2 regions of the Baekduia sp. genome follow, and region 1 is predicted to be linked to the other one. Evidence: riboswitches for the same ligand, from Rfam matches in the RefSeq annotation. Region 1 holds a riboswitch; the other holds the start of a gene.
What was found. Region 1 has a riboswitch for cobalamin ahead of VGO10_RS04560 (hypothetical protein). Riboswitches for the same ligand answer to the same signal wherever they lie in the genome.

Region 1 (4,567 bases):
TCGCCGATGGCCGTGTTGGAACGACTCCCGGCGTGGGCGACGACCGGGGTCGGGAGCCTGCCCCACACCGAGGGCCGGACCGCGGCCGCGCAGGCGGTCAAGGCCTATGACCTGCCCTTCTGCCCGCAGCTGCCGCGGTTGGAGGGTGACATGGTGGCCGAGTGGCTCGGGGCCGATCCGGCGCGCTGCGGCTGGTCGCCCGACCGCGATCGGCAACGTCCGCGCGGCTGGGAGTGGCTGCTGAGACAGCTGACCCTCCGGCCGCCCGCGCACGGCATCGTCAAGTTGCAGGTGACCGGACCGCTGACGCTGGCCCGCGCGCTGGACGAGCACGCGCCGGTCGGGCTGGCGCGTGAGATCGCGGTGTGGCTGGCGGCCAACGTGGCCGAGCAGGTTGATGTTCTTGCCGATCGCGGCCTTGACGCGCTGCTGGTGATCGACGAGCCCACACTGTCGGCCGTTGCCGCCGTTGCCGCCGAGGGCGTCGAAGCGGCGTGGGGCCCGCTGCGCGTGGTCGCTCCCGCGTGGGGCGTGCATCTCTGCTGCGCGGTGCCGTGGGACGTCGTCGAGCGCGCGGCGCCGGACGTGGTGTCCTTCGATCTCACGCTCGGGCTCGACGACGACGGGGCCGGCGCCGTGCGGCGCTTGGTCGCCGGCGGAACGCGCATCGCCTGGGGTGTGGTGGCGCCGCACCGGCCCGACACCGACACCGACGCCGCAGACGTGCTGAACGCGGCGATCGCGCGGACCGGCGTCGCCGGGACGAGCTCGCTGCTCACGCCCACCTGCGGCACAGGGCGCATGGCGCCACGTCGCGAGGTGGCGGTGTCTGGCGTCCTCGCCGGGCTGGCCCGCGCGTGCCGGTGAACACCCGGCTGGTACTGTGGCGCCCGCAACGGACGCGGGGAACTCCGGTGGGAATCCGGGGCTGACGCGCAGCGGTGTGGGTGACGACGGAGCGTGCAGGTCCACTGAGCCGGGTTCGGCTCGGGAAGGAGCTCCCGAGGATGACCCCGAGCCCGAAGACCCGGCCGGCGCACATACGTCAACCGTCTTCGCGCACAGGACGGCCGCCGCTGCGCCGTCGAGGAGGACGGGACATCGGGGCCGCCTGTTCGAGACAGGAGCAACCCCTATGTATTCGTATCGTCGAGCCCTCGGGCTCACGCTGGTCACGGCCGCCGTCGCTGCCGTGGCCGTGCCCACCGCAGGCGCCGGCGTGTTCGTGCAGGTCAACGACCTCGCCGGCCGGGAGAACTCAGGCGTCGTCAGCCTCGGTGCTCACAGCACGCTGGTCTCCACGCCCGTCACGTGCGGCGCCACGGCCGGCATGTCACCGGCCGACACCGTGGCCGCGGCGCTGTCGCAGCTCAGCATCTGGTCGATCGCCTCCGGCCAGACGACGTTGCCGGGTGATCCGGATGTCCTCGAGATCGACAACCTCAACAACGGCGATGGCTACCCGATGCAGTCGCTCGGCCAGCAGGTCGACATGGACGGCGACGGAACGGTCGACAACGACGGCGCGGTGCCGTCATGGCACATGTGGATCAACAACACCTACCACAACCTGGGCTACCACGACCAGCCTGAATGCACGACCCTCCAAGACGGCCAGACGCTCGTTTTGCAGGCCAGCGAGCTGCGCTACCCCGACGGTGAGATGTACGCCTTCCCGGCGACGCCGCAGCTGCGGGTCGAAGGTGTGCCGAAGACCGTTGCCGCAGGTCAGCCTTTCGAGGTGACCGCCGCGCAGTACACGCCGCCGGCGGGGTTCGCCGGTGGCTGGGGCAACGGCACGGCAACGGGTGATCGGGCCGTCGGCGCCGGGTACGGCGTCGGCTTCGATGACGCGAGCGGCACGTTCGTCGCCACCGATGATCAGGGCCGCGCGACGCTGACGGCCCCGGACGGTGCGAGCGGGAACATCAACCTGATCGCCATCGCGGGCACCGATTCGAGCGCGTTGCCGACCGCGAGCCACAACTCGGCGTTCTCGGTACCGGCGGGCGTCTGCGTCTACGACGGCCAGCCGGACTCGCCGTGCACGGCGTCGGTCTCGGCGGCGACGCCGGACTTCGGCGCGTCGCAGGCGCGCGAGACGCTGGGTGCGCCGCGGGCGGTCGTTGTCACGCCCGCGTTGGGAACCGCTGGGGTCACGGGTGTCAAGCTCGCCGGTACGGATGTTGACGACTTCCTGATCAGCTCCGATCACTGCACGGGCGCCGCGGTGGACGCCGGGGCGGGTACGACCTGCACGGTCAACGTGCGCTTCGCGCCGTCGGTCATCGGCGCGCGGCATGCGACGTTGGAGGTGACGAGCACGGCGTCGGACGCGACGCTGTCGGTGCCGCTGGATGGTGTGGGCGGGAGCCTGGCGGCGGGGCCGGCGGGTCAGGATGGGGCCGCGGGCGCCAAGGGCGACAAGGGTGACGCCGGCGCGGCGGGCCCGGGCGGGGCGACGAGCGCCGCCGGGGCGCAGGGCGTGATCGGGGCGACCGGTCCGCAGGGCAAGGCCGGGAAGAACGGCCGCGATGCGGTCTGCACCGTCAAGCGCGCCAAGGGTGCGCCGAAGGTGGCCTGCAAGTTGGTGTCCTCGACCGGCGGCAAGGCGAACGCGACGCTCACGCGGCTGGGGAAGGTGTACGCCCGCGGGACGGTGGCGTCGCTGCGCACCACGCGCGAGCTGCCGGGCAACACCTACATGTTGCGCTACCGCAGTAACGGCAAGGCCGTCGCCGTGCGGGTGCGCATCGGCTGAGTCATATGCACTCCGGGTGCCGTCGGCGACACGCGTGAGGACGGCGCGCTGTGTCGTCGGCGGTCCGCGGGTCGTGGCCCGTGGCGCTCAGCGCGCGGTGTTCGTCTTGGTGCGTGGCGTGGTTTGGGGCGGCGAGGAGAGGAAGCCGTGGTGGTTCGCGGCGTCATCGGTCTTCCGCGTGAGGGTTCTCGGGACACGGGCGATTCGGTGCGTCCTCGAGGAGGTCCGGGTCGTCTGGCCCCTACATATGAGGGGACAGTCGACCCGGACTCAGCGCTTCGGGGGCGAAGGATCGATCCGGGTCGTCTGGTGTCCCCATGTGGGGTCCGAACCCACCCGGATCTCAGACCGGCCACGAACCACCCGCGCCCAGGCGCCGGCGGACGACCCCGGGCGCCCCGAGGCGCCAGCTACTGCTCACTCCCCTCGGTGCCCCGAACCACGCCGCGCACCCGCCAGAGCAAACGCGCTGAACGCCACCGGGTGTGCCACGCAAACCAGCACACACAGACGACCAATCAACAAAGGCGCGGCGCCGCGCCGGGCACAAGCCCTGGCGCGGCACCCGCGCGTCTTCCTCTACACCCCGTACTTCAGCGAGATCGTGTCACCCAGGCTCACGCCCGTCGCGGTGTTCGCCGCGGCCGCCGTCCCGTTGTCGATGCTGGCCTTCCACGTCGACCCACCGCTGTTGGTCACCCCGTTGATGGTGGTGATGACGCCACTCGACGGCGAGCTCCCCGTGACGCAGCCGGCCGGTGTCGACCCGCTGACCGCCGCGGTCAGGACCGCGCCGAGGGTCGTGGTCGCGGTCGTCGGGGCGACCGACACCGAGCAGACCTTCAGCGTGCCCGAGCCGTCGTCGACGATCACCGCGAGCTTGCTCGTCGTGCCACTCACGAACGACGTGCTGGCGACGAACCGCGGCTCACCCACCGTGGTCGGCACCGGCGGCGTCGCCGAGAAGCCGCCGCCGGCCTCCGCGCGCAGCGCGTCGATCGAGGCATAGGCGTTGGGCGTTGAGCCAGTGGTGTAGCGGAAGCCGCCGCCGGCCAGCTGCTGGCTGACGAGGAAGTCGATCGGCGTCTTGCCCATCGCGGTGGTGAAGTCCGCCCCCTGGTTGGCGATACCGCAGGCGTTCAGCCCCTGGACGCCCCAGCCGTTGGAGTCCGTGTTGGCACCGAACGACGAGTTGAACGCGCCCGTGGCGTTGACCAACTTCCCCTTGAGGAAGTTCTTGCCCGCGACGACCGCGCTGTCGGTGTTCGCCACGCCGCTGACACACAGCGACGCCAGCGTCGCGCCCGTCATGTCGATGTCGCTCACCGCGGCCAGTTGCGCCGGAACGCCCTCGGCCTTCGTCCAGTTCCACCCACCGTCGGTGTGCTGGTTGGCGCGCACCGTCGTGATCGACTTGTTCAACAACGTCTGCGGCACGCGCTGCGCGCCCGCCGCCGTCTTGGCCCCGGCCAGCGCGAGCAGTCCGAAGACCGTGCCGTTGAAGTTGCCCGGCGTGCCCCAGTAGCCCGGCGACGCCGTCTGCCAGTAGGACGCGATGTCGGCGATCAGGTTCCGCGTCGCCGCCACGCGCGCCGGGTCGATGCCCGCCGAGTAGGCGTTGAGCGTCGCGCGCTCGTAGTCGGTGACCACCGGGGAACCGCCCGGCCACGAGGCCGGCGAGAGGTAGTCGCGGTAGACCTTGCGGGCGTTCTTGCTCACCACGTTGTTCGGGGGCGGCGGCAGGAGATCGACCGCCGCGACGCCGGCCGGCGCGAGCGCGCTGAACGCCCACTCGTTGGACAGGCC
Region 2 (25,203 bases), on a different contig from region 1:
GACGACCGCGACGGTGAGCGCCGACGGCACCTCGTACACGCTCGATGCCAACGCGCCGGCCGGGACCTACCGCGTGTCCTTGGACTTCGCGGGCGGCGCGGCGGTGTATGCGGGGGAGACGGCGGCGGTCGAGGCGCCGTAGGTCTTGGCGGCTCCTGGTTCGCGGCGTTGGCTGGCCGCTCAGCGTGTGCGGCGTGCGTTCATGGTGGGCAGTGCGGAGCGTTGGTCGTGCTGCGAAGCGGGGTCTGTCGGCACCGAGGGGAGCGAGCGGGGCCGGCGGCTCGACGCGTTGGCTCGTCGTCCGCACGCGCCCGGGCGGGTGGGCCTGTTGGCGGCCGGTATACGTCCGTGAACGGGCCCACCCGGCGCTCCGAGGACCGGCCGAGACGACGTGGGCCTGCTGGCGGCCGGCATGTGTCCGCAGACAGGCCCACCCCTAGTTTGAGCGCCCGGCGGCGCCCCGGTGCGACGATTCGGGGCCGAAATGAGGCGGATGAGATCGAACCCGCGATATGCGCGGGTTCGATGTCGTTCGGTGATCATCAACGCCCGAACGACCTGCGCCCATGCGCCAGCGGACGACAGGTGACGCCTCGAGCCGCCGGCCCCATTCGCTCTCCTCGGTGCCGACAGACCCCCCTCCACAGCACGACCAACGCCGCGCACTGCGCGCCACGGACGCCCGCACCCGACCCTCAATCCAACCGCGATATGTTGCTGCTCCGCCGATGACCGATTCCTCGTCGCAGCAGATCGAGCTGCATGGCCACCCCGTCACCTATCACCAGATGGGCGCGGGGCCGGCCGTCCTCCTCATCCACGGCATCACGTCCAGCTCGCGGACGTGGCGAACGGTCATGCCGGCGCTGGCCGAGCACTACACGGTGATCGCGCCCGACCTGCTCGGCCACGGACGCTCGGCCAAGCCGCGCGGCGATTACTCGCTCGGCGCCTACGCCTCAGGGCTGCGCGATCTGCTCGTGGCGCTGGAGATCCCGCGGGCGACGGTCGTCGGCCACTCGCTCGGCGGCGGTGTGGCGATGCAGTTCGCCTACCAGTTCCCCGAGCGCGTCGAGCGCCTGGCGCTCGTCGACTCCGGCGGCCTGGGCTCCGAGGTCAGCCTCGTGCTGCGCGCAGCGACCCTGCCCGGCGCCGAGTACGTCCTGCCGCTGCTGGCGTCGAGCCCGCTAAGAGGCGCGGGCGCGGCGCTGGGCTCGGTCCTCGGCCGCGTCGGCCTGCGCGCGTCGGCCGACGTCCGCGGCATGGCCGAGGGCTTCGAGTCGCTCGGTGACGGCGACGCCCGCCGCGCCTTCGTGCACACCGCGCGCTCGGTGATCGACCCGGCCGGCCAGCGCGTCGACGCGACTGACCGGCTCTACCTCGCCGAGCATGTCCCGTCGCTGATCGTGTGGGGCGAGAAGGACCACATGATCCCGGTCAAGCACGCCCACGACGCGCATGCCCAGATGCCCGACAGCCGCCTGGAGATCTTCGCGGGCGCGGGTCACTTCCCGTTCAACGACGATCCGGAGCGCTTCGTAGCCCTCTTGCACGACTTCATCGCCACCACCGAGCCGGCCGCGTTTGACGACGACCTCGTCCGCCAGCTCATGCTCCGCCACCGCTCATGAGCGGTCTCGACGCCTACCCGCATCGGATGACGATCCCGACGCGGTGGCACGACAACGACGTCTACGGCCACGTCAACAACGTCGAGTACTACGCGTTCTTCGACACCATCATCAACGCCTACCTCATCCAAGAGGGCGGCCTGGACATCCTGCAGGGGCCGACGATCGGGCTCTGCGCGGAGTCGCACTGCAAGTTCACCGCGCCGCTGGTCTTCCCCGAGCCCGTCGAGGCCGGGATGCGCGTGGGACACCTCGGCACCTCGTCGGTCAGATACGAGATCGGGCTCTTCGGCGACAAGGGCGAGAAGGCCGCGGGGCGGGGCTGGTTCGTCCACGTCTTCGTCGATCGCGAGACGCGCCGTCCGCAGCCGATCCCGGAGGCGATCCGCTCGGCGCTGGAGCGGCTGGCGGCGTGAAGGTCCGCGGCGCCGTCCTGCGGGAGATGGGGCTGCCCAAGCCCTACGTCGACTCGCGGCCGCTGGAGGTCGTCGAGTTGGAGCTCGCGCCGCCCGGGCCGGGCGAGCTGCTGATCCGCGTCGGCGCCGCCGGCCTCTGCCACTCGGACCTGTCGGTCATCGACGGCTCGCGGCCGCGCGTCATGCCGATGGTCCTCGGCCACGAGGCGGCGGGGGAGGTCGTGGAGACCGGAGGGGAGACCCCGGGCTTCACGGCCGGCGACCACGTCGTCCTGTCGTTCGTGCCGACCTGCGGCGCCTGCGGGCCGTGCCGTGCCCAGCGGCCGGCGCTCTGCGAGCCGGGCGCGGCGGCCAACGCGGCGGGCACGCTGCTCAGCGGTGAGCGACGCTGGGCTGGCGTCGGCGACCACGGCGGGCATCTTCACCACCATCTTGGCGTGTCGGCCTTCGCCGACCACATCGTCGTCTCGGCGCACTCGGCGGTCAAGGTCGACGTCGACCTGCCCTACGAGATCGCGGCGCTCTTCGGCTGCGCGGTCCTCACCGGGGTCGGCGCCGCGGTCAACAGCGCGCACGTCGCGCCCGACGACCGGGTCGTCGTCTTCGGGTTGGGCGGCGTCGGCCTCGCCGCGCTGCTCGGCGCGCAGATGGCGGGTGCCGCCGAGGTCGTCGCCGTCGACGTCGTCGAAGAGAAGCTTGAGCACGCGCGCCGTCTGGGCGCGACGCCGATCCACGCCGGCGACGGCGCCGTCGCGGCGATCCGCGAGGCCACCGGCGGTGGGGGCGACAAGGTCATCGAGACCGTGGGCAGCGCGCGCGTTCTGGCCCAGGCCTACGAGGCGACGCGCCGCGGCGGCACCACCGTGACCGTCGGCCTCCCGCACCCCGAGCAGCGGCTCGACATCCAGGCCGTCAGCCTCGTCACCGAGGAGCGCACGCTCAAGGGCTCCTATCTGGGCTCGTGCGTGCCCGACCGCGACATCCCGCTCTTCGTCGAGGCCTACAAGAACGGGCGGCTGCCGGTGCAGGAGCTGCTGACGCACCGGATCGGCCTCGACGACCTGAACGAGGGCTTTGACCGCCTCGCCGCCGGCGCCGCCGTGCGGCAGGCGGTGATGCTGTAGATCCGAGCCGCGTCGCGGTGCCATCGGGTGCGATCTCTAGCCTCCCGCGCCGATGCCGGACCTCCTCGATCTTCCCGGGCCCTCGCGCCGCATCCGCGTCGAGCCGCTGCGGCTGCCCGTGCCCGCCCAGGCGCCCCGTGAGCGGGAGCCCGACCGCGAGCCCGCGGACGCGCCCGAGCCCGCCGTCGCGCCCGAGCGCGAGCCCGTCCCGGCGTGAGCAGCGAAGGCGCACCCGACTACCTGGAGGCCGTCGTCGGCTACCGCGCCTGGCACGTCGAGGAGGACGGTCTGCTGCGCCCGTGGACGTTCATGGCGCTGCCGTGGGAGCCAGGTGCCAACCGCGCTGTCTGCGCGCGCGACGTGCGCCACGCGCCGCCGGTGGCCGACTGCATGTGCGGGCTCTACGCGCTGACCGATCCGGCCGACCGGCGGCTGGACTTCCGCGCCGATCAGGCCGTCGGCGCGGTCGCCGCGTGGGGCGACCTGGAGGTCCACCGCAGCGGCTTTCGCGCCGAGCACGCGTGCGTCACCGCGCTCGCGCTCCCGGACCGCGCCGGCTTCGAGCAGCGCGAGACGCTGGCGCGCGCCGCCGAGCGCTACGGCGTGCCGCTCGTCGCGGCCGACCGCCTGAGCGACGAGGCGCTGCGCCACGGCGCGCCGCTGCCCGACGACCTCTGGGCGCCGTCGCCGTCCTGGCCGTCGCCACGGCGTGCCGGCGGCGGCGCGCGCGATCCCCACGCGCTCCCACTGATCGGATCCCACCCACCCGTCGACCCCGCCGCCTTCGGCACGGCCGCCCGCGGCATCGCGCTCGACGCGCACCTGTGGGTCGAGACGGCGCTCGGCGCGGTCGTGGTCGGCCTGACCGCGGCGCTGGCCCGCGACCTCGGCGGTGACCTCAAGCTCACGCTGCCCGAGCCCGGCGCGGCGCTCGAAGCCGGTGACCCCGCCGCGACCGTCAGCACGGCGGCCGGCACGTTCGGCATCTGGGCGCCGGTCGGCGGCTCGATCCTGGCGGTCAACCCGCGGCTGGTCGAGGATCCCAACCTATTGGCCCGCGACCCCGAAGGCGCCGGCTGGTTGCTGCGTCTGGCCCCGCGCGACTGGGAGCGCGATGCGCCCGCGGTCACCTGGGGCGCGGCGGCGAGCCGCCACTACGCCGCGGTCGTCGCCCGCGACGCCGAGCGCGGCGACGCGTTTGCCGACGTCCGCCTGGAGCGGCTGCGCGCGCTGCCCCCGGTGCGCAACGCCGGCGACGTCCTCGCTCACCTGCGCGCCGAGCGCGAGGCGCCGCGCTTTCCCGACGCCGAAGCCGTGACGGTCGAACTGGGCGGCCGCGTGCGCGACGCGCTGGCGGTCGACGCCGCCCTGCGTGCGCGCCTCGGCCGGATCGACCTCGTCGTGCGCTTCGCGCTCCACGAGCCCGACGCCGAGCTCCTGCTCGACCTGCGCGGCGGGCAGGCACAGCTCCTGCGACGCGAGCCCGCCGACGACGTCGACCTCGAGCTCTCCTGCAGCGGCGAGGACGCCTACCGCTGGTTCATCGGCAAGCTCGACCCGGCCAGCGCGCTGCGCTGCGGCGACCTGCGCTCCTCCGCCGGCGCGGCCCCGACCCTCCGGGCGCTCGCGGTGCTCAAGCACCTGCGGATCCCGGCATGGGATCCGGCGCCGATCTGGGCGCGCTAAGCGGCCAGGGCGTCCGGCGGCGCGACTGCCACAGCATCACCGGCGCGGCGCGCCAGCACATCCGGCAGCCGCGCGAAGACGTCGCCGTCAAGCGCGTGCGGCACGTCGCCGCCCATGATCTCCAGGACCTTCTCGACCGGCATCGAACCGCGGTAGGGCCGGTCGGCGGTGAGCGCCTCCGCGATATCGGCGACGACGAGGATCCGCGCCTCCAGCGTCAGCTCACCGCCGGTCAGGCCACGGCCGTAGCCGCTGCCGTCGAGCTTCTCGTGGTGGTTGGCTGCGACCTCGGCGAGGTCGGCGAAGGCCGGGATCCGCTGCAGGATCTCCAGCGTCCAGGTCGGGTGGCGACGCACCGCGGCCCACTCGTCGGCGTCGAGCTTGCCGGGCTTGTCGAGGATCCGGTTGGAGACGCCGAGCTTGCCGATGTCGTGCAGCAGGCCGGCGCGGCGCAGCCGGCGCTGGGCCAGCGCATCGAAGCCGAGCGCGGCCGACAGCGCCACCGCGATGTCGGCGACGCCCTCGGAGTGGCGGGCGGTGTAGGGCGTCTTGGCGTCCACGATCCCGGCAAACGCCTGGGCGATGCGATCGAGCCCGTCGTCGTCGGCGTGTAGCAGGCGATCGACCGGCTCCAACGACGCGACGCGCGGCTCGTCCAACGACGCCCAAAACGCATGGTCGTCCTCGGCCGCGCAGAGCGCGTCGACCAGCGCCGGGTCAAACCACGTGCCGCGCCGATCGCGCGCCACACCACAGGCGCCGGCCGCGCCGCCGCCCTCCTGCCAGTAGACCTCCGCGGTCTGGGCAAGGCAGAGGATGCGGCCACAGAGCGAGATCTGCTCGCCCTCCAGCGACTGCGGGTAGCCGCGGCCATCGAAGTGCTCGTCGAGATGGCGGATCGCGGTCTCGGCCTCGAGGCTCAGGCCGACATAACGGGCGACCTCGGCGCCGCGCTCGCAGCGCAGCTCGGTCAGGCCGCGCGAGCCCGCGGAGCCGTGGGCGACCAGCAGCTTGAGATGGCGCGCCTTGGCGATCGGCGAGCGGCCCGGCGCGGTCGAGCGCACGAGGTGGCGGATCGACTGGCCGGGGATGAGGTGGTCGGTGGTCTTGCGGTCGCGCTTGACGTCGGCGTCATCGGCGCCGTAGAGCGCGGCGACCTTGGCGGCGTTCGACGAGCAGCCGGCGTCCTTGAGCAAGGCGGCGTGAAAGAGCGAGGAGCGCGTCTGGGCGTCGAGGCCGAGCTGCGCCGCGATCCGCATGCTGATCAGGCAGGTGCGCTCGGCGTGGCCACGCGGTTGCCCCTCGGTGATGTCGAGTGCGTGAGAGAGCGCGGCGAGCACTTCCGAGAGCCGGACGTCCATGTCCCGGATGTCGGATCGGCTTATCCGATCGGTGAGGCGGCCGGACGCATGGTCGAGACGGCGCCGCGCCCACAAACGCCGCAGTCGGGGTCGCGCGGGACCTCCTCATGGGTGACCGCGAGCGTCGTGAGGTCGATGACCGTCGAGCGTCCGAGGCAGGCGACCGGCGTCAGGCCGGTGATGTGCGCGATCGCCTCGTTGGCCACGAGCGAGCCGATGAGGCCGCAGGCCGGCGCGTAGGTCGCCGCGGGGGAGTCATCCGAGATCGCCGAGCGGGCGGCGTCAAAGAGCGGGAAGCGGCGGCGATAGGCGGCCTCTTGGCAGGTCAGGCAACCGGTGGCGCCGGGAAGGTACGTCGGGCCGACGCGCACCAGCGGCGGGTGCTGGCTCATGCCGACGTACGGAATGCCGGCCGCCCAGCAGGCCGCGTTGACCCAGCCCGAGATCCGATCGGCGGGCCAGTCGACGGCGGCCACGACGAAGTCGGCGCCGGCGATCGCGTCGGCGACGGCGGCGGTGGAGTCCAGGCGACGAGGGATGCCGACGAAGTGACCGCGGGCGTTGAGCTGGCTCAGGCGGTCGGCTGCCGCATCGACCTTGAGCCGGCCGAGATCGTCCTGGCCATAGAGCACCTGCCGCGCGAGGTTGCTGAGCTCGACGACATCATGGTCGACACCGACGATCGTGCCGACGCCACAGACCGTGAGCATCGTCGCCGCCATGCCGCCCAGGCCACCGAGGCCGAGCACGGCGACCGTCGCCGCCTCCAACCGCGCCTGTGCCGCAGCACGCGGCATACCCGCGCCGGCAAGGTCACCGAAGTACCGCAGCTGACGGTCATAGCGCTCCAGGCCGGCGGGATCGAGATGGCGCGCGTCGTCAGTGGCGTCCTCGATCAACCCGTCGGCGGCAAGCGCCCTCAGCGCCTCATCGAGATCCTCGGCCGTCAACGCAGGAGCGACCGTGGCACGCAACGACGCCAGGATCGACGCGGGCCCCCGCGTGCCGTCGAGCTGCGCAAGCAGCTCGCCGAGCACGCGGGGATCACCGTCAAGCGCGACGTCGCCGTTCTGGCGGCCGCTGCGCATGAGGATCAGGCGACCCCGGTCAGGGATCACCTCGATCGTGGGCTTCAGCCGAGGCCACCAACGGTCGTGGCCGCAACGGGGGGCGGTCACGACCGCCGGCACGACCGTCGGCATGGCGACTAGTAGCCCTTCGTGATGGCCAGGGCCGGCAGCGTCGGCTCTTCGAGCTTCGTGATCTTGAGCATGGGGCATCCTCCTTTCTGTTTCGGGGGTCATCGAAGGCGTGCGAGGTAGATCCGCTTGGTGTGGACTGCCTCGTCGCAAGCGTCGTCACGCGGGCCGTCGTCGCGTTGGCCGCAGACCAACAGGAGCTCCAGGCCTGCGGCGTCGAGGGCGTTGGTGACCTGCGCGTGCGGGTGGTGGTGTTGCACGTGATGGCTCACGCTGCGGATCCAGCGATCCGGTTGCTCGGGGTCGCGGGCGAAGGCATGGAGGTCCGCCCGGTGCGTGAAGCGCGAAGCCGATGCGCCCGGCAGGCTCTCCCACACGAAGAAGCGATCGTCGTCGCTGCGGCAGAACGTCGAGCCGAAGAAGCCGTCATAGGTGCGGCGCGTGTTGGCATCGAACAGCACGAGCCCGCCGCGCCGCACGCGGCTGGCCAGCGCTGCCACCGCGGCGTCGAGATCGTCCGGCGCGACGCAGTTGATGACGTCGTTCATCGCCGTGACGAGGTCGACGGGCGCCCGATCGGGCAGGTGGGGGAGGGCCGCGACCTCCAGCGCCACGTCAGGCCCGAGCGCTGCTCGTGCCTCGCGCAACATCGCCCCTGATGGGTCGCAGCCCTCGGTGGTGAACCCCGCGGCGACCAACGCGGCGAGGCTGCGCCCCGTGCCGCAGCCGACGTCGAGCGCCCGTCCGCCGCCGACCCCGTGTTGCGCCGCCAGGCCCAGCAAACCGGCGAGCCACTCGCCGTACCGGTCGCCGCCGACGAAGGCTTCGTAGTGCGGAGCCAGGGCATCGTATGGAGCCGTCGACGTTTCTTTCTCCGGTTGCGTCGTCGCCTGGATCAGGGTCATGTCATGTCAAGACCCCCAAAGCGCTCAAAACCGTTTCACCTCGACACGAAGCTGTTGTCAGAACGCGAACTCGACTGGGACGTCGCAGCCTCTCGCTGCCTGCGCGAAGCCCATCGCGTAGCCCCCTCCGACGACGCTGCCGACATCGCCCAGGAGGCGCTGATCCGTGCCTGGCGCAGCCTCCGCGATGGCGTGGTGCCCGAGCATCCGATCGCCTGGCTGCGCACGATCGTCCACCGCGAAGCCCATCGACACCGGGGACGTAACACAGCCTCAATCAGCCTCGATGAGCACGGAGATATTCACGACCGGACCGCCGCTGGGCGCCTCGATCTCCTGCCTCTCCAGGTCGATGTGCGCCGAGCGGTTAGGAATCTGACCCCGCATGACCGTAAGCTGTTGCTCTTGCGGTACGTCGACGACCTCACGCAGCCTGCCGTTGCCCTTGCCCTCGGGATCCCTGAGGGCACGGCCAAAGTGCAGTTGCATCGGGCACGTGGGCGGTTGCAGCGAGTTCTGTCCGAGCACGAAGGCGGGGATCAGCCATGAGCAAGACGACCACAGTCGCGGAGCGACGAAACGGCGCGGCCAATAAGCCGCACGAGCTAGACAGCAACATTGTCAAGGCGTTGTCGCACCCTCTGCGCATGAGGATCCTCACGCGGCTCAACGAGGGCGTGGCCAGCCCGAACGAGATGTCCAAGGAGTTCGAGGAGTCCCTGCCGCTCGTCAGCTACCACGTTCGGATCCTGCGCGAGCTCGATTGCATCGAGCTCGTGCGGACCACGCCCCGTCGCGGGGCGATCGAGCACCACTACCGAGCGTTGACGCGCCCATTTTTGGACGACGACGATTGGGCGCAGCTGCCGCCCAGCGCCCGGAAGGCCGTGTCGAACACCGTCCTCAGCAAGATGCTGGGAGACGTGCGCACCGCGGTCACCGCCGGCACGTTCGACGAGCGGGCGGATCGACATCTGTCCTACGCGCCCCTCATGCTCGACGAGCAGGGCTGGCGTGACCTCGGCGATCGCCTCGGCGAGGTGCTCGCCTGGGCCATCGAGGAGCAGGCGACCAGCGCGGGTCGCCTGCAGGACGGGCAGAGCGGTGGACCAGAGGTGCGCGCGCGGTTGAGCATGCTCGCCTACTCGGCGCCGCCCACGGGCTCCGAGAGCGCGGCGCCCAAGCGCCGCCGCTCGAAGCGCTAGCGCCAATCTGGATGAGGATGTTGGTTCGGTTCCCGACGGCGGGAGCATTGCTCTGCGTGCTTCTGCTGCTCGGAGCCTGCGGGAAGGACGATGCCGGCAACCAGCGACCGTCCGCCGATCACGGTGGGACGCTGACGATGCTGGCGGCGTCCGATGTCGACTTCCTCGATCCCGGTCACACGTATTACTCGCTGGGCATCCAGGTCGCGCTCGCAACCCAGCGGCCGCTCTACGGCTTCCGGCCGGACGACCTCTCGCAGCCGGTGCCCGATCTCGCGTCGGCGCTTCCTGTGATCTCCGCCGACGGTCGCACGATCACCGTGCGGATCCGTCGTGGCGTCCGGTTCTCGCCGCCGGTCAACCGCGAGGTGGTCGCTCACGACGTCGCCTATGCGTTTGACCGCTTCTTCAGCGTGAACGTGGGCGGCCAGTACCCCGGCTACTTTGCCGATCTGATCGGCGCGCCGGCCAAACCGACCAAGGGCGTGCACGCGATCAGCGGGATCACGACGCCCGACGCGCGCACGATCGTCTTCCATCTGCGCAAGCCGTCTGCGGCCGCCTTCGTCGGTGCGCTCACCCTGCCGGCCAGCGCACCGGTGCCCGAGGAGTACGCCAAGGCGTTCGACGCCGAGAACCCGTCGACCTATAACACCCACGTCGTGGCGACAGGGCCGTACATGGTGCGCAACGATCGTGACGGCGCGACGGTCGGCTATCAGGCCGGCCGCCGGATCGAGCTCGTGCGCAACCCGAACTGGGATCGTGCGACCGACCGCCGCCCGGCGCGCCTCAACCGCGTGATCATCCAGACCAACGCCTCGGACTCCAACGTGGCGGCTCGTCAGGTCCTGGCCGGCACACACAAGGTGCTCGACGGCATCCCGCCACCGCCCGTCCTCGAGGACGTGGCCGAGCACCACCGAGACCAGGCCGTGCAGCTGCCGATGGGCGGCTACCGCGTCCTGCCGATTAACACGACGATCAAGCCGTTCACCAACCTCAACGTCCGCAAGGCCGTGGTGGCGGGCTTCGACCGCCAGGCCGCTCGTCAGGCACGAGGCGGGCCGATCACCGGTCCGTTGGCAACGCACTTCCTGCCGCCGGGCATCCCGGGCTTCGAGGAGGCCGGCGGGCTGGCGGGACCAGGCTATGACTTCCTCTCGGTCGCCCACCCGCGCGGCGATGCGGCGCTCGCGGCGACCTACATGCGGCGAGCCGGTTACCCGTCGGGCCGCTACACCGGCAAGGAGAAGTTCCTTGTCGTGGCCGGCAACAGCCCGTCGGAGAAGCTGGTGGCCCAGGTTGTGCAGTCGCAATTCGAGAAGCTCGGGTTCCGCATCCGGCTGCGGTACGTGCCTTCTGACGCGCTCTTCACGGATTGGTGCGCGGTGCCGTCGCGCAAGCTCCTGACCTGCGGCAGCGGCCTGGCGTGGCTCAAGGACTTCCCAGATCCGCAGCCGATGCTCCAACCGGTCTTCGACGGTCACGCGATCGCGCCGACCAGCAACACCAACTACTCACAGCTCAACGACCCAGCGATCAACGCCGCGATGGCGAAGGCCGTCTACCTCCGCGGCGCCGCTCGGCGACAGGCATGGGCCCAGATCGATCGCATGATCGTCGCCCAAGCGCCCGGTGTCCCGCTGCAATGGGACGTGAGCACGCTGATCCACTCCAAGGACGTCGCCGGCGTGCCGAACGTCTACTTCGACAGCTGGGACTTGTCCTACACGTCGCTGAAGTAGGGGCGACCTTCGGCCGGCCTACTTCAGGCTGAGTGCGGTCTGCTGGCGCAGCGCGATGCGGCTGCTCTCGTCCGCAGAGAAGCGCTGTGGGTACTTCTTGGCCGCGGGCGCTTGCCGATTGATCGCCGCGTAGGGCAACGCAGAGAGATCACCGGCGACAACAAACCCGCCGCTCACCGGCACCTCCCAGCGGACGCGGTTGGCTTTTGGACCGCGGCTGGTCAGCCGCGCCGCCGCGCAGTGTCGAACGCTCGCGGTGGAGTTCCAATCGTCGTCGCTGATGGCCGAAACGACCTTCTGCTGTGGGATACCGGGCAGAGTGGCGATGTGCACGTCGTCCTGGCGTGGCCACCATTCGGTCCGCTCTGGCGACGGCGACGGCTTAGCTGCGCTGGTGCGCCGGCGGTCGATATCCAGGAAGCGACGAACGCCCAACCGTGTCCGAATCCACGCCTCCTCGGGACAGACGCGCAACGGGGCTCCGATGCCGTCGTGCGCGATGCTCTGCACGAGCGTGCACTGGGCATAGAGGCCGGGCGTCTCGTCGACGGAGATGCGTAGAGCGTTTGGGGCGACACCCGTGAGGCGCATCACCGGAACGACGATCGAGTCGCGCATCGTGTCGTTCCAGTCGTTCTCGCTGAGCACGAGCAATTGCTCGGCCGCCGCGCCGTTAACCTTGTTCTCGTAGAGCCAGCCGGCTCGAGGCCCACTCAAAGCAGGCCGTGTTCCACTGCCAGGCGGCTGCTGGCGCGGATCGCCTCCAGGCGCTCATCGTCCTGAGCGAGTTCACGGTATGCGGCGAGCTTCTCCGCGCGCTCGGCCTCAGCCGTCAGCAGCTCGTCGGCATAGACGACCAGGGCATGGAGTTTCTGGGCACTGGAGGCACCAGCATCGACGAGGCCGGTTGCCGTTGCGGTGGCGAGCGCGTGCTCGACCCGTTGGTCACGGGTGGTGTAGATGCGCGCAGATGGGGCTGCAGCCTTCGCCATGTCGAGGAGCGTAGCGCGGTGCATATGTCGGTGCAAGATGTGCACCGACGAGTATCGCATTCTCAACGCAGAAGGACCCTCCGAAGAGGGCCCTTCTGCGCGATGCGGATGAGAGGACTCGAACCTCCACGGGATTGCTCCCACGGCGACCTGAACGCCGCGCGTCTACCAATTCCGCCACATCCGCTGGCGTCAGGCGAGCATATCGCTCACCGGGCGCTCAGCGTCCAGACGTGGCCTCCTGCGTGCTTGCTAGGATGGACACCCCCAGGCCGCCATCGTCTAGGGGACTAGGACGCTGCCCTCTCACGGCGGAAACCGGGGTTCGAATCCCCGTGGCGGTACTCCAGAAACCCCCGGCCTTCCGGGGGTTTCGTCGTTGACGGACCAATCGCATGGGGCCAGGTCTTGACTTCCGGCCAGTAGCGTGCACGTGCCAATGCGGCAAGAATCCTGCGCATGTCAAGGATGAATCGTCGTTCTCTCCGTCCCGCCGCTGCACGCATGCTTGCGGCCGGCGTGCTCGCCGCGGGTTTCGTGGTGCCGGCCACGGCTTCTGCCGGGCTCTTGGATTCGGTCTCGGGCTGGTGGCCCATGTACGAAGGCTCCGGCCAGACCATCCACGACCTGTCCGGCAAGGGCAACAACGGCACGCTTGGCTCGACGCCCGGCGTCGATGCCAACGATCCAACCTGGATCAAGGGCTTCCTGTTCGGCTCCGCGCTGCGCTTCGACGGCAACGACTTCGTGCGCATTCCCGACTCGTCGGCGCTGGAGCCGCAGAACATCACGGTCTCGGCGTGGATCCGCGCCTCGGGCTCGCCGGGCACCAACCGCTACATCATCAGCAAGGGCGCGTCGAACTGCGACGCCGCTTCCTACGGTCTCTACTCGACCTACTCGGGCGGCCTGCGCTTCTACATGTACGACACGACGGGCCATGAGCGCTACTCCGGCCTCGCCAACCAGGACAACGTCTACAACGGCAAGTGGCACCACGTCGCCGGTACCTGGGACGGCACCACCGCCAAGCTGTTCGTCGACGGCAAGCTGATCCCCGGCTCGACCGACACCGGCGGCACCATCGACTACAACATGCCGACGACCGGCGATGGCGGCATCGGCGGCTATCTCGGCACCTGCGACCTGTACTACACGGGTGACATCGACGACGTGGCGATCTTCAGCCAGGCGCTGCCGATCGACAAGTACTGGTCGGCGCTGTCGCTCCTGTTCCCCAAGCCGCTGCGCTAGGTCCACCCCCCGACCGCAGCGGAGGCTGCGGCGACGGCACCCGACGGGCCGCGAGCCCTCGGGTGCCGTCCGCCGCGCCTCCTTCACTCCGGACAGGTCGTGCCTAGCGACCGCGGTCCGGTGCGGGTTCGTGCGTCTCCAGCCAGGGGACGATGCGAGGCTCTCAAGCGACGCGAACGGCGTCCAGAGCCGGTCCGGCAGATGTGCGCGAACCGGCCGCGAGAGCGCGCTTCATCGAGCCTTGATCCTTCGCGGCTACCGTGAGCGGACGCCATGTTGCGCCGCCCCGGACCACCGCTGCTGCTCGCCACGCTGACCGCGATCGCCCTCGCGATCACCGGCGTGCTCGCCAAGCTGGTCCCGCTCACGCGCCAAGGCGACGCCAGGACGCTCAACGGCTTCGTCGACCTCAACGCGCCGCACCTGACGCCGGCGCTGAACACGATCGCGCACCTCGCCGACCCGGGGCCCTACGCGCTGACCGGCCTCGTGCTCGCGCTGATCGCCTTGGCGCGCGGCCGCGCGCGCGTCGCGGCAGCGATCCCGCTGCTCTTCCTCGCGACCGGAACGACCACCGAGGCGCTCAAGCACCTGTTGGCCACCCAGCGCTTTGACGAGTGGCTCCATCACTCCCAGATCGCGGCCGCCTCGTGGCCCTCGGGCCACTCGACGGCGGCGATGACGATGGCGCTCTGCGCCGTGATCGCCGCGCCGCCGCGCGCTCGCCCGACGGTCGCGGCCATCGGCGGCGCCTTCGCGGTCGCCGTCGCCTACGCGATCCTCACGCTCGGCTGGCACTTCCCGTCCGACGTCTTCGGCGGCTACCTGGTCGCCGCGACCTACGTGCTGCTCGCGGTCTCGGCGATCGCGTTCAGCGAGCGCCGCTGGCCGAGCCGCCGCGGGGTGGAGGCGGGCAGCCGCCCGGTCGACCTCGTCCCCGCGCTCGGCGTCGCGCTGGTCGGTGCGGGGGCGGCTGCCGGGGTGGCGCTCGCGCGGCCGCGCGCCATCCTGGACTACGCGGCCGCGCACACGACCTTCGTGGCCGGCGCGATAGCGATCGCGGTCCTCGCGGCGCTGCTGGCCGGTGTGATCGGCTCGGGCTTCCGCGCCTCGTCTACGCCTTCGTAGCGCCCGGCTCCCACAGCGGCTCGTCGCCGCCGTTGGCCGCGCGGCTCAGGATGAAGAGCAGGTCCGAGAGCCGGTTGAGGTAGCGCACGACCTCGGGGTTGCCGTCCTGCACCAGGATCGCCCGGCGCTCGGCGCGCCGGCAGACCGTGCGGCAGACGTGCAGGTGCGCGGCGGCGGGCGTCCCGCCGGGCAGCACGAAGGACTTCAGCGGCGCCAGCGTGGCGTTGACCTCGTCGCAGGCGCCCTCTAGCCACGACGTGTAACCCTCGTCGACGCGCAGCCGCTCGCGGTCGCCGCCGTGCGGCACGGCGAGGTCGGCGCCGACGTCGAAGAGGTCGTTCTGGATCCGTCGCAGCCACGTCGCTTGCTGCTCGGGGAGATCGGGGAGCGTGAGCGTGACCCCGAGCTGCGCGTTGAGCTCGTCGACGACCCCGTACGCCTCGATGCGCGGGTGCGTCTTTGGCACCCGGCTCATGTCGCCGAGGTGCGTCTCGCCGCCGTCGCCGAGCTTGGTGTAGATCCGGGTGAGGTTGACGGTCATCGTGAGTCGGAGGCTATCGCCGCCGGCCCGCCTCCGAGGCGCCCGGAGCGGTAGGATCGTCGAGCAAATCAGGGTCGGTGGCCAAGGGAAGTCGGTGCAAATCCGACGCGGACCCGCCACTGTGACCGGGCGAGTGCCTCGCCGCACGTGTCGCGCCAGCGCGACGCAGCCACTGGGAATCAAGCCCGGGAAGGCGCGGACGAGGAGAGGCCCGGGAGCCAGGAGACCTGCCTCCGACCAACAAGGACTCGACGCCCTCGTGGCAAGGGTTGGTTCCCACATGACGAAGAAGATCCTCGGCCTCCTGGTAGGAGGCCTCATGCTCGCAGCATCCGCGAGCCCGGCGATGGCGGCGAAGGTGACCGTCGAGATCGAAGGGCTCAGCGCCATCGTGCCGCCGACAGTGGTCACCACGCCGGCGACGGTCTCCAAGGATGGCGAGGAGATCTGCCCGGACGGCGACAATGTCCTCGGCGCGGTGGATGCCGTGACCAAGGGAGATTGGGCCGGGAGCCAGTACGGCGCAACCCGCATCCTCGCTGAGGATCACCCGTTCATCCCCGGCGACGCCGGCTGGGTGTTCGTCGTCAACGGCGTCGCTCGTGCTGACTATGGCTGCACGGCCCCGGTCCATGACGGCGACAAGATCCTCTGGTACGCCAGCGCCGGCTTCGGCGCCTTCCATGTCGACAAGGGCTTTGACGACCCGGTGCTGCTCGACGCGCCGGTCACCGCCGTGCCCGGCCTGGCGTTCAGCGTGACGGCGACGAACACCGACACGACCTATGACGACGCCGGGTCACCGACCAACACGGCGTTCTCGCCGTCGGCCGGCGCGACGGTCAGCGGCGGCGTCGCGGCCGTCACGACCGGCGCGGACGGCAAGGCATCCGTGACCGTCGGTGGCGGTCCCTACACGCTGGTCGTGACCAAGGACAAGCGCGCGCCCGGCCGGATCGTCGGCTGCGCCACGACCGGCAGCGACGGCCGCTGCGGGACGTCGCTGCGCCCCTGCCCGGTCAGCAGCGATGGCTGCGGCACGCCGCCGATCGGTCCGCCGCAGCCCTGCGTGACCAACGGCCACGACGGCTTCTGCGGCTCGCCCGACAAGGTGGTGGCCGACGCGGCGATCACCGGCGTCTCGGAGGGCAAGAAGTACAAGAAGGGCACCGGCCCGCGTGAACTGGCGGGCAAGGTCGCCAACGACGGCTCCGGCCTCGCCGACGTCCGTCTGCGTCTCACGCGCACCGATGGCCGCAAGTGCGCGACCTATGACGGCAAGACCGAGAAGTTCAAGGCGTTGAAGAAGTGCGGCGCGACGCACGGCGTGTGGTTCTCGGTTGGTGCCAAGCAGGACTTCACCTACCTGCTCCCGTCCAAGCTCGGCCGCGGCCGCTACGTCCTCGACGTGGAGGTCACCGACAAGGCCGGCAACACCACCAAGTCGCTGGCCCGCGGCAGTTCGCGCGTGGTGTTCTTCGTTGCCTAGCTGGTCCCGCGCCCATGGCCGCGCGCTCGCGACCGCCGCTGCCGCCTCGTTGGCGGCGGCGGTGGTCGCCGGCTGCGGCCTGGGCGCGGGACCGAAGGCGAGCGATACCGAGCTGTTGGTGTCCAAGGACTTCGGCGCCGAGCCGATCGTCCAGACCGACCAGCCGAAGACCGGCGGCTCGGACACCGTGATGCGCCTGCTGCAGCGCAACGCGCCGAAGGTGACGACGCGCTTCGGCGGCAACTTCGTGCAGTCGATTGACGGCGTCAGCGGCGGTCGCAGCGGCGGCACCCCGGCCGACTGGTTCTTCTACGTCAACGGCGTCCTGGCCGACAAGGGCGCGACCTCGATCAAGGTCCACCAGGGCGATCGCGTCTGGTGGGACTACCACGACTGGGGCGCCACCGACGACGTCCCAGCCGTCGTCGGCTCGTTCCCCGAGCCGTTCCTCCACGGCATCGACGGCCGCCGGCTGCCGGCGCGCGTGGAGTGCACGGAGCCGCAGAGCGATGTCTGCGAGACCGTCGCCGACAAGCTGTCGGATCTGGGACAGGTCGCCGCGCGCGGTGGGGTCGGCAACAGCTTCGTGGTTGACACCCTGCGGATCCTCGTCGGGCCGTGGCGCGCGCTGCGCAATGAGTCGACGGCCAAGCTGCTCGAGCGGGGCCCGGCCGGGAGCGGCGTCTACGCCAAGCCTGCGGCCGACGGCAAGTCCATTGCCTTGCTCGATGCTGCCGGCCACGTTACGCGGACGCTCGGCGCGGGCACCGGTCTGATCGCCGCGACGCAGGTCAGGGACGCCAAGGACGAGGTCAGCGACCCGGTCTGGATCGTGACCGGCACCGACGATGCCGGCGTGGCTGCGGCGGCCGCCGCGCTCGACGAGGGCGCGTTGAACGGGCACTTCGCGGTGGCCGTCTCGGGCGGCAAGCCCATCGGACTTCCGGACCGCGGCCAGTGAGGTATCGCCGCCGCGCGAGCCCGCTGCACGCGGCCCGCGCCGCGGCGGGTGGCGCGTGGTGCGCGGCGCTCGCGGCGGCGGCATTGGCGGCTGAGCATCCGATCGTGCTGGTCGCCCTCACGCTAGTGGTCTTGGCGGGTGCGGCGGCTGCAGGTGTCGTGCGCGAGGTCGGGCGCATCACCTTGTGGATGGTGCCGTGGGCGCTGGCGATCGCGGTCATCAACATGTTGGTGGTGCGCGAGGGCTTCACGATCCTCGCCCGCCTGGGGGAGATCCCGCCCTTCGGGCAGGTCGACCTGACGCTTGAGGCGTTGGTGTACGGGTTGCTCTTCGGGCTGCGGTTGCTGACGGTCGCCGCGGCGTTCGCGGTCTTCACGGTCGCGGTCGATCCCGACGACCTGCTGCGCGTCCTGCGCCGGGCCTCGGTGCGCTCGGCGCTGGCGGCGACGCTGGCGACACGGCTGGTGCCGGTGCTCGCCGCCGATGCCCAGCGCATCGACGAGGCACGGCGCTGCCGGGCTGATCGCGGCGGCGAGGGTGCGACGGCACGCTTGGCCGTCCTGCGCGCGGTGGCCAGCGGCGCGCTGGATCGGGCGCTCGACGTCGCCGCGACGCTGGAGGTGCGGGGCTATGGCAGCGCACGGCGTGGTGGGCGGTCTGGCCGGCCGTGGTCGCGCCATGACCAGGCGTTCCTGGCATCGGCCGTCGCGCTGGTCGCGTTGACCGTGGCCGCACGCGTGGTGCCGGTGGCGGCCTTCGACCCGTATCCGGAGATCACGGGCGCGGGCGTTGGAGAGGCGTTGGCGCTCGCGGTCGTGCTCGCGGTCGTCGCCTTGGCGCCGTTCGTCGACCGCCGGGGGATCGCGCCATGACGCCGCCGATTTTGGAGCTCGAGCACGTCACCTACACCTACGCGGGTGCGGCGTCGCCCTCGCTGCGCGACGTCTCGCTGCGGGTGCAGGAGGGCGAGATGGTGGTGTTGGCCGGCCGCTCGGCCGGCGGCAAGTCCACCATGTTGCGCGCGGCCTCCGGGTTGGTCCCGCACTTTCATGGCGGGACGTTCGGCGGTGTGGTGCGCGTCGGCGGGATGGACACGCGCGAGCACGGCCCGGCGGAGCTGTCGCGCATCGCCGGCTCGCTCTTCCAGGACCCCGAGTCGCAGGTCGTGCTGACGACGGTGCGCGCCGAGCTGGCGTTCCCGTTGGAGAATCGCGGCCATGGGCCGGCGGCCGTCGCGCGCGGGGTGGAGGAGGCGGCGCTTGCGCTCGGGATCGCGCACCTGCTGGAGCGCGCGACCAACGAGCTGAGCGGCGGTGAGCTGCAGCGCGTGGCGCTCGGCGCAGCGCTGGCCGGGCGACCCAAGTTGGTGTTGTTGGACGAGCCGACCTCGCAGCTCGATCCCGTCGCCGGCGACGAGCTGATCTGGTTGCTGCGGCGGCTCAACGAGGAGTGGGGCACGACGATCCTCCTCGCCGAGCACCGGCTGGAGCGCTGCCTGCCGGCCGCCGATCGCGTCGTGGTGATGGCCGACGGCGCCATCGCCTGCGACGCGCCGCCACCTGAGTTCCTCGCCTGGGCCGGCGACGCCGCGCCCGAGCTGCAGACGCCGGCGGCCCGCATGTTCCGAGCGGCCGGGATCACACCACCGCCCTCGGGCGTCAAGGAGGCGCGCGCCGCGCTGCGCGCCCGCGGCATCGACCTCGACGCCGACGCACCCTCCACCGACATCGAGGGACGACTGATGGTCGATAGCCGGCCATCAGTCGTCCCTCGACGCGCTGGGGGAGGGATCGATGGCGTTGAGGGTGAGGATGCGAGCGCGCCACGGAGGCCGGGGCGCAAGGAGCGCCGCGACGCCGCGCTCGTCTTCGACGGCGTCTGGCACGAGCGCCGCGGCGGCGCGGTGGTCCTGCGCGGCGTCGACCTGGCGATCGCGCCCGGCGAGCGTGTGGCGCTGATGGGGCGCAATGGCGCGGGCAAGTCCACCATGTTGCGCCACGCCGCCGGCCTGATGGCGCCGACGCGCGGCAAGGTGCGCGCCTCCGGGCGGGTCGCGCTGCTGCTTCAGGATCCCAACGACTACCTGCTGCACGAGCGCGTCGGCGACGAGGCGTCGCTCGGCGCGTTGGCTGCCGTCGGTCTCGACCAGCTGCTCGACCGCCACCCGCGCGATCTCTCCGGTGGTCAGCGCCAGCGGCTGGCGCTCGCCATCGTCCTGGACTCCGAGGAGCCCGCCGCGGTCATCGGCCTCGATGAGCCGACGCGCGGCATGGACCGCGCCGCCAAGGCGGCGCTGACCGAGCGGCTGGCGGGCTTTGCGGCGGGCGGTGCCGCGATCGTCGTCGCCACGCACGACCCCGAGTTCGCCGCCGAGGTCGCCGACCGCATCATCTTGCTCGCCGACGGCCGCCCGATCGCCGACGGCCCGGCGGGCGCCGTCCTGGCCGGCGGCTGGTACTTCGCGACCGAGACGGCGCGCGTCACCGGTGGCCGTGCGTTGCTTCCCGACGCCGGCGCGGCGCTCCTGCACGAACACGATTACACGGAGGTCGTTGTCCCGTGACCTGGCAGCTGACCACCTTCTCGCTGCTGGCGCTCGTCCTCGGGCTCGGCTTCGCGTGGTACGAGCGCACGCACCCCTCCAGCAAGGTATTGGCCATGGTCGCGACGCTGGCCGCGCTCGCCGCGCTGGGCCGGATCGCCTTTGCGCCGCTGCCAAACGTCAAGCCGACGACCGACATCGTGTTCTTGACCGGCTTTGTGCTGGGCGGCGCGCCCGGCTTCGCGGTCGGCGCGCTGGCGGCGTTGTCCTCCAACCTGGTCTTCGGCCAGGGGCCGTGGACGCCGTGGCAGATGGTCGCCTGGGGCATCGTCGGCGTCATCGGCGCGGGCTGGGCGCTGCTCATGCGCGGCCGGCTGCCGCGGATCCCGACCGCGGCGCTGCTCGTCGTGTGTGCGCTCTTCTTCGGCGCGCTGACCAACCTATCCACCTTGACCGCGGCCGGTGGGACGCCGTCGCTGCGCCAATGGGCGGCGGTCGAGGCTGCCGGCCTGCCGTTCGACCTTGCGCACGCCGTCGGCAACGTCGTGTTCTTCCTCGCCTTCGGTCCCGCGCTCGTGCGCGTGCTGCGGCGCTACCGCGCGCGTCTCGAGGTCCGCTGGACCCCAGCGCCACCGACCCTGCTCCCGACCCTCCCGGATCCTCCCCGATGACCAAGATCACCATCTTGCTGGCGACCCTCGCGCTGACCTCGGCGTTTGCACCCGCCGCTCACGCCTCCGACCGCTCCGCCGCGCGCACGGGCGCCGCCTGGCTCTCGACAGCCGTCAAGCCCGGTGCCGACGGCATGGCCGCCGACGCGGTCGTCGCCCTGCGCGCTGCTGGCCGCCTGCCGTCGGCCGAGGCCGCGCGCCGTGCCCGCGCGCTGCGCGCCGGCGCCAACGGCTACGCCCGCACCGCCGGTGCGACCGGCAAGACGATCCTCGCGCTTGCCGCCGCCCGCAGCGGCAGCGCGCGTTGCGCCGGCAACGTCGATCTCCTCACGCGCCTGCAGTCCTACGGGCGCGCAGGTCGCTACGGCAGCACGATCTTCGACCAGACGCTCGCGATGCTCGGGGCACATGCGCTGCACGCAGGCCCGTCGCAGCGCGCGATCACCGTGCTGCTGAAGGCCCGCGGGGCCGGCGGGTGGAACTTCAACATGACGCGCTCCGGCGGCCGTGCCGACGATGTCACGAGCACCGCGATGGCGATCCTGGCCGCGCGGGCGGCTGGCGTCTCGGCCGGCAACGGCACCCTGCGCGCCGGCCTGCGCTGGCTGCGCGCCCAGCGCACGGCGGCCGGCGGCTTCGCCCTCGGCCGGCGCGATCGCAACGAGGCCAACTCGACCGCGCTGGCGATCGAAGCCGCCGCCGCGATGGGCAGCCGCGACACCCGCGCGACACACGCGCTGGCCTCGCTGCAGCGCCCCGGCGGCGCCTTCCAGTTCACGCGCAACGACGCCGGCAGCCGCGTGCTGGCGACCAACGACGCCGTCGTGGCCCTCAGCGGCCACCACCTGCCGGTGACCACGCTGCACCGCACGCCCAGCCGCTGCTGAACGCCACCCCGGGGCCATCGAGGGACGAGTTGTGGGTCCCTAGAATCCACAACTCGTCCCTCGACGCCAGGGCAGGGTGGCGATGGCGGCGCGGCCTGCCGCCATGGCATGTGCGGAGTGGCTCATGAGCCGTCGTCGCGAACGCCTGCTCGTATAGGGTCCGGCGCTCTTATGCGGATCGGTGTCCCGAAGGAATCGATCGCGGGTGAGCGGCGAGTCGCGCTGGTGCCCGAGGTCGTAAAAAAGCTCGTCGCGAAGGGTCATGAGGTCGTGGTGGAAGGCGGGGCTGGACAGGCCGCGCTGGTCCCCGACGCGCTCTTCACCGACGCTGGCGCGACGATCGGCGACCCCTGGGGCGCCGAAGTGATCGTCAAGGTCGCGCCGCCGGCTGACGGGGAGCTCGGGCACCTGGCCGCGGGCAAGACGCTGATCGGGTTCCTGAACCCGCGTGGCAATCCCGACGGCCTGCAGGCCGTGGCCCAGACCGGTGCGACGGCCTTTGCGATGGAGGCGATCCCGCGAATCTCGCGCGCCCAGTCGATGGACGCGCTGAGCTCGCAGTCCAACGTCGCGGGCTACAAGTCGGCGCTGCTCGGCGCCGACCACGCGACGCGGTTCTACCCCATGTTGATGACGGCGGCGGGCACGATCCCGCCGGCCAAGGTCCTGGTCCTGGGCATCGGCGTCGCCGGACTGCAGGCGCTGGCCACCGCGCGCCGCCTCGGCGCGCAGACCACCGGGTACGACGTGCGGCCCGAGACGGCCGAGCAGGTCGAGTCGCTCGGCGCCAAGTGGCTGGACCTCGGGATCGAGGCCGCCGGCGAGGGCGGCTACGCGCGCGAGCTGACCGACGAGGAGCGCGCCCAGCAGCAGCAGGCGCTGACCGACGCGATCAAGGGCTTTGACGTGGTCATCACCACCGCCTTGGTTCCGGGTCGCCCGGCGCCGCGCCTGGTCACCGCCGAGGCTGTGGAGGGCATGAAGCCCGGCAGCGTCATCGTCGACCTCGCGGGGGAGACGGGCGGCAACTGCGAGTTGACCGAGCCGGGCGAGACGGTGGTCAAGCACAACATCACGATCGTCTCGCCGCTGAACCTCGCGGCGACCATGCCCGAGCACGCCAGCGCGCTCTACGCGCGCAACTTGCAGGCGCTCATCGAACTGCTGGCCGACGACGAGTCCGGGGCCTACGCGCCCGACTTCGAGGACGAGATCGTCGCCGGCGCCTGCGTCGTCAAGAACGGAGAGGTGCAGTAGATGTTGGTCACCAACCTGGCGATCCTGGTGCTGGCGGGCTTCGTCGGCTACGCCGTCATCTCGAAGGTCCCGAACACGCTGCACACGCCGCTGATGTCGGGCACCAACGCGATCCACGGGATCGTCGTCCTCGGCGGCATCATCCTGCTCGTCAACGGTCTGGCCGACGGCGCGCTCAACAAGCTGCTGCTGGTGATCGCGGTCGCCTTCGGCACGATCAACGTCGTCGGCGGCTTCCTGGTCACCGACCGGATGCTCGAGATGTTCAAGGCCAAGCCCAAGGCCGACGCGGGGGACGACGCGTGATCGCGTCAATGACGTCTGGGCTGACGCCCGTGACCGCCTCCTTCATCACGGACTACAACTTCCGCGCGGTCCTCTACATCATCAGCTTCTCGCTGTTCATCTACGGCCTCTCCGGACTGACCGGGCCGAAGACCGCGGTGCGCGGCAACCGCATCGCCGCCGTCGGCATGGGCATCGCGGTCATCGCGACGCTGCTGGTTCCCGACGTCAACAACATCTTCCTGATCATCCTCGGCGTGGCGATCGGCACCGCCGTCGGCGTGCCCGCGGCGCGTCAGGTCAAGATGACCCAGATGCCGCAGATGGTCGCGCTGTTCAACGGCGTGGGCGGTGGCGCGGTCGCGCTGATCGCGTGGGTCGAGTTCCGCGAGTCCGGCGGCTTCGCCGAGGTCCCGACCTACGTCGCGATCTTCAGCTGCTTTGCCGCGATCGTCGGCTCGGTCTCCTTCTGGGGCTCCAACATCGCGTTCGGCAAGCTCCAGGAGCTGATCGACGGCGGCTCGAAGGTCATCGGCACGGCCCAGATCCAGTCGCTGATCAACGTGGCGCTCGGGGCCGTCGCCGTCGCCTGCGGCGTCGCGATCGTCGCCGGCTCGCACTCCGAGATCCTGATCATCGGGATCCTGGTCTCCTCCGCGCTGCTCGGCGTCTTCCTCGTGCTGCCGATCGGCGGCGCCGACATGCCCGTCGTCATCTCGCTGCTCAACGCCTTCACGGGCCTGAGCGCCGCGGCCACCGGCGTCGCGCTGAACAACACGTCGTTGATCGTCGCCGGCATGATCGTCGGCGCGTCCGGCACGCTGCTGACCCAGCAGATGGCCGTCGCGATGAACCGCTCGATCACGTCGGTGATCGCCGGCGGCTTCGGCGGGACCGTCGAGGCGGCGGCCGGCGCCACCAGCGCGTCGGGCGGCACGGTGCGCTCCACCAGCGCCGCCGACGTCGCGATCCAGATGGCCTTCGCGCGCCTGGTCGTCGTGGTTCCGGGCTACGGCATGGCCGTCTCCCAGGCCCAGCACGCCGTGCGCGAGATGGCCAAGCTGCTGGAGGCCAAGGGCGTCGAGGTCAAGTACGCGATCCACCCGGTCGCGGGCCGGATGCCGGGCCACATGAACGTGCTGCTTGCCGAGGCGGATGTGCCGTATGACCAGCTCAAGGAGATGGACGACATCAACGGGGAGTTCCCGCGCGTCGACGTCTCGCTGGTCATCGGCGCCAACGACGTGACCAACCCCGACGCGCGCAACAAGGCCGACTCGCCGATCTACGGGATGCCGATCCTCAACGTCGACGACTCCGCCAGCGTCATCGTGCTGAAGCGCTCGATGAGCTCCGGCTATGCCGGCATCGACAACCCGCTGTTCGTCAACCCCAAGACGAGCATGCTCTTCGGCGACGCCAAGGGCTCGGTCTCCGCCATCACCGAGGAGCTCAAGGCGCTGTAGTCCGGAAACGGTCCCCGCTCACCCTGTCGATCCGGTGCCGACTTGGCATCGGATCACTTTCCGAACGCGCGCAAGGGGGGTAGCCTCGCTTATGTGAGCGCTGTGCCGCTCGAGGTCAAGGCCATCGTCGCCGTTGCGCTGGTCCTCTCTGTTGCCCGGGCCTTCCTCGGCGTGCCCGCACGCCGAGCGCACGAGCGCCTCGCGCGGACGCTTGTCGGGCTCTCGATCTGCCTCTACGTCCTGGCCGGTGAGGCGCTGCTGGAGAACCAGGACGGCATGGCCGGCGCGTTTGTCATCTGCGGGGTCGAGGCGCTCTGCCTCGCGGCCTGGGTGGCCCGCCGCCGCGATGACGACGATGGGTGGGACGACGGCGGCGGAGGTGGCGACGGCCCCGACGACGAGCCGCCGACGCCAATCGACTGGGACGCGTTTGACCGCGCCCGTGATGGCTGGCG

Region 2: linked by a shared signal. The riboswitch ahead of VGO10_RS08130 (hypothetical protein) and the one ahead of VGO10_RS04560 (hypothetical protein) in region 1 are both predicted to bind cobalamin.

The regions. Positions count from the first base shown of each region.
Region 1 covers NZ_DASYJG010000023.1:64,601-69,167, reverse strand. The annotation lists gene VGO10_RS04565 (hypothetical protein) at 7-867, shown strand; cobalamin riboswitch at 904-1,029, shown strand; gene VGO10_RS04560 (hypothetical protein) at 1,136-2,761, shown strand; gene VGO10_RS04555 (hypothetical protein) at 3,341-4,567, opposite strand, start outside.
Region 2 covers NZ_DASYJG010000035.1:119,745-144,947, forward strand. The annotation lists gene VGO10_RS08035 (hypothetical protein) at 1-142, shown strand, start outside; gene VGO10_RS08040 (alpha/beta fold hydrolase) at 729-1,631, shown strand; gene VGO10_RS08045 (thioesterase family protein) at 1,628-2,047, shown strand; gene VGO10_RS08050 (zinc-binding dehydrogenase) at 2,044-3,171, shown strand; gene VGO10_RS08055 (hypothetical protein) at 3,224-3,388, shown strand; gene VGO10_RS08060 (SCP2 sterol-binding domain-containing protein) at 3,385-4,857, shown strand; gene VGO10_RS08065 (HD-GYP domain-containing protein) at 4,854-6,218, opposite strand; gene VGO10_RS08070 (TOMM precursor leader peptide-binding protein) at 6,239-7,420, opposite strand; gene VGO10_RS08075 (class I SAM-dependent methyltransferase) at 7,519-8,322, opposite strand; gene VGO10_RS08080 (sigma-70 family RNA polymerase sigma factor) at 8,326-8,871, shown strand; gene VGO10_RS08085 (helix-turn-helix domain-containing protein) at 8,868-9,527, shown strand; gene VGO10_RS08090 (ABC transporter substrate-binding protein) at 9,584-11,275, shown strand; gene VGO10_RS08095 (hypothetical protein) at 11,294-11,923, opposite strand; gene VGO10_RS08100 (hypothetical protein) at 11,989-12,267, opposite strand; tRNA gene VGO10_RS08105 (tRNA-Leu) at 12,371-12,454, opposite strand; tRNA gene VGO10_RS08110 (tRNA-Glu) at 12,539-12,611, shown strand; gene VGO10_RS08115 (LamG domain-containing protein) at 12,772-13,521, shown strand; gene VGO10_RS08120 (phosphatase PAP2 family protein) at 13,795-14,649, shown strand; gene VGO10_RS08125 (cob(I)yrinic acid a,c-diamide adenosyltransferase) at 14,636-15,190, opposite strand; cobalamin riboswitch at 15,252-15,439, shown strand; gene VGO10_RS08130 (hypothetical protein) at 15,471-16,679, shown strand; gene VGO10_RS08135 (DUF4430 domain-containing protein) at 16,672-17,640, shown strand; gene VGO10_RS08140 (energy-coupling factor transporter transmembrane component T) at 17,637-18,512, shown strand; gene VGO10_RS08145 (ABC transporter ATP-binding protein) at 18,509-20,203, shown strand; gene VGO10_RS08150 (hypothetical protein) at 20,200-20,853, shown strand; gene VGO10_RS08155 (hypothetical protein) at 20,850-21,740, shown strand; gene VGO10_RS08160 (Re/Si-specific NAD(P)(+) transhydrogenase subunit alpha) at 21,912-22,997, shown strand; gene VGO10_RS08165 (NAD(P) transhydrogenase subunit alpha) at 22,998-23,303, shown strand; gene VGO10_RS08170 (NAD(P)(+) transhydrogenase (Re/Si-specific) subunit beta) at 23,312-24,748, shown strand; gene VGO10_RS08175 (hypothetical protein) at 24,842-25,203, shown strand, end outside.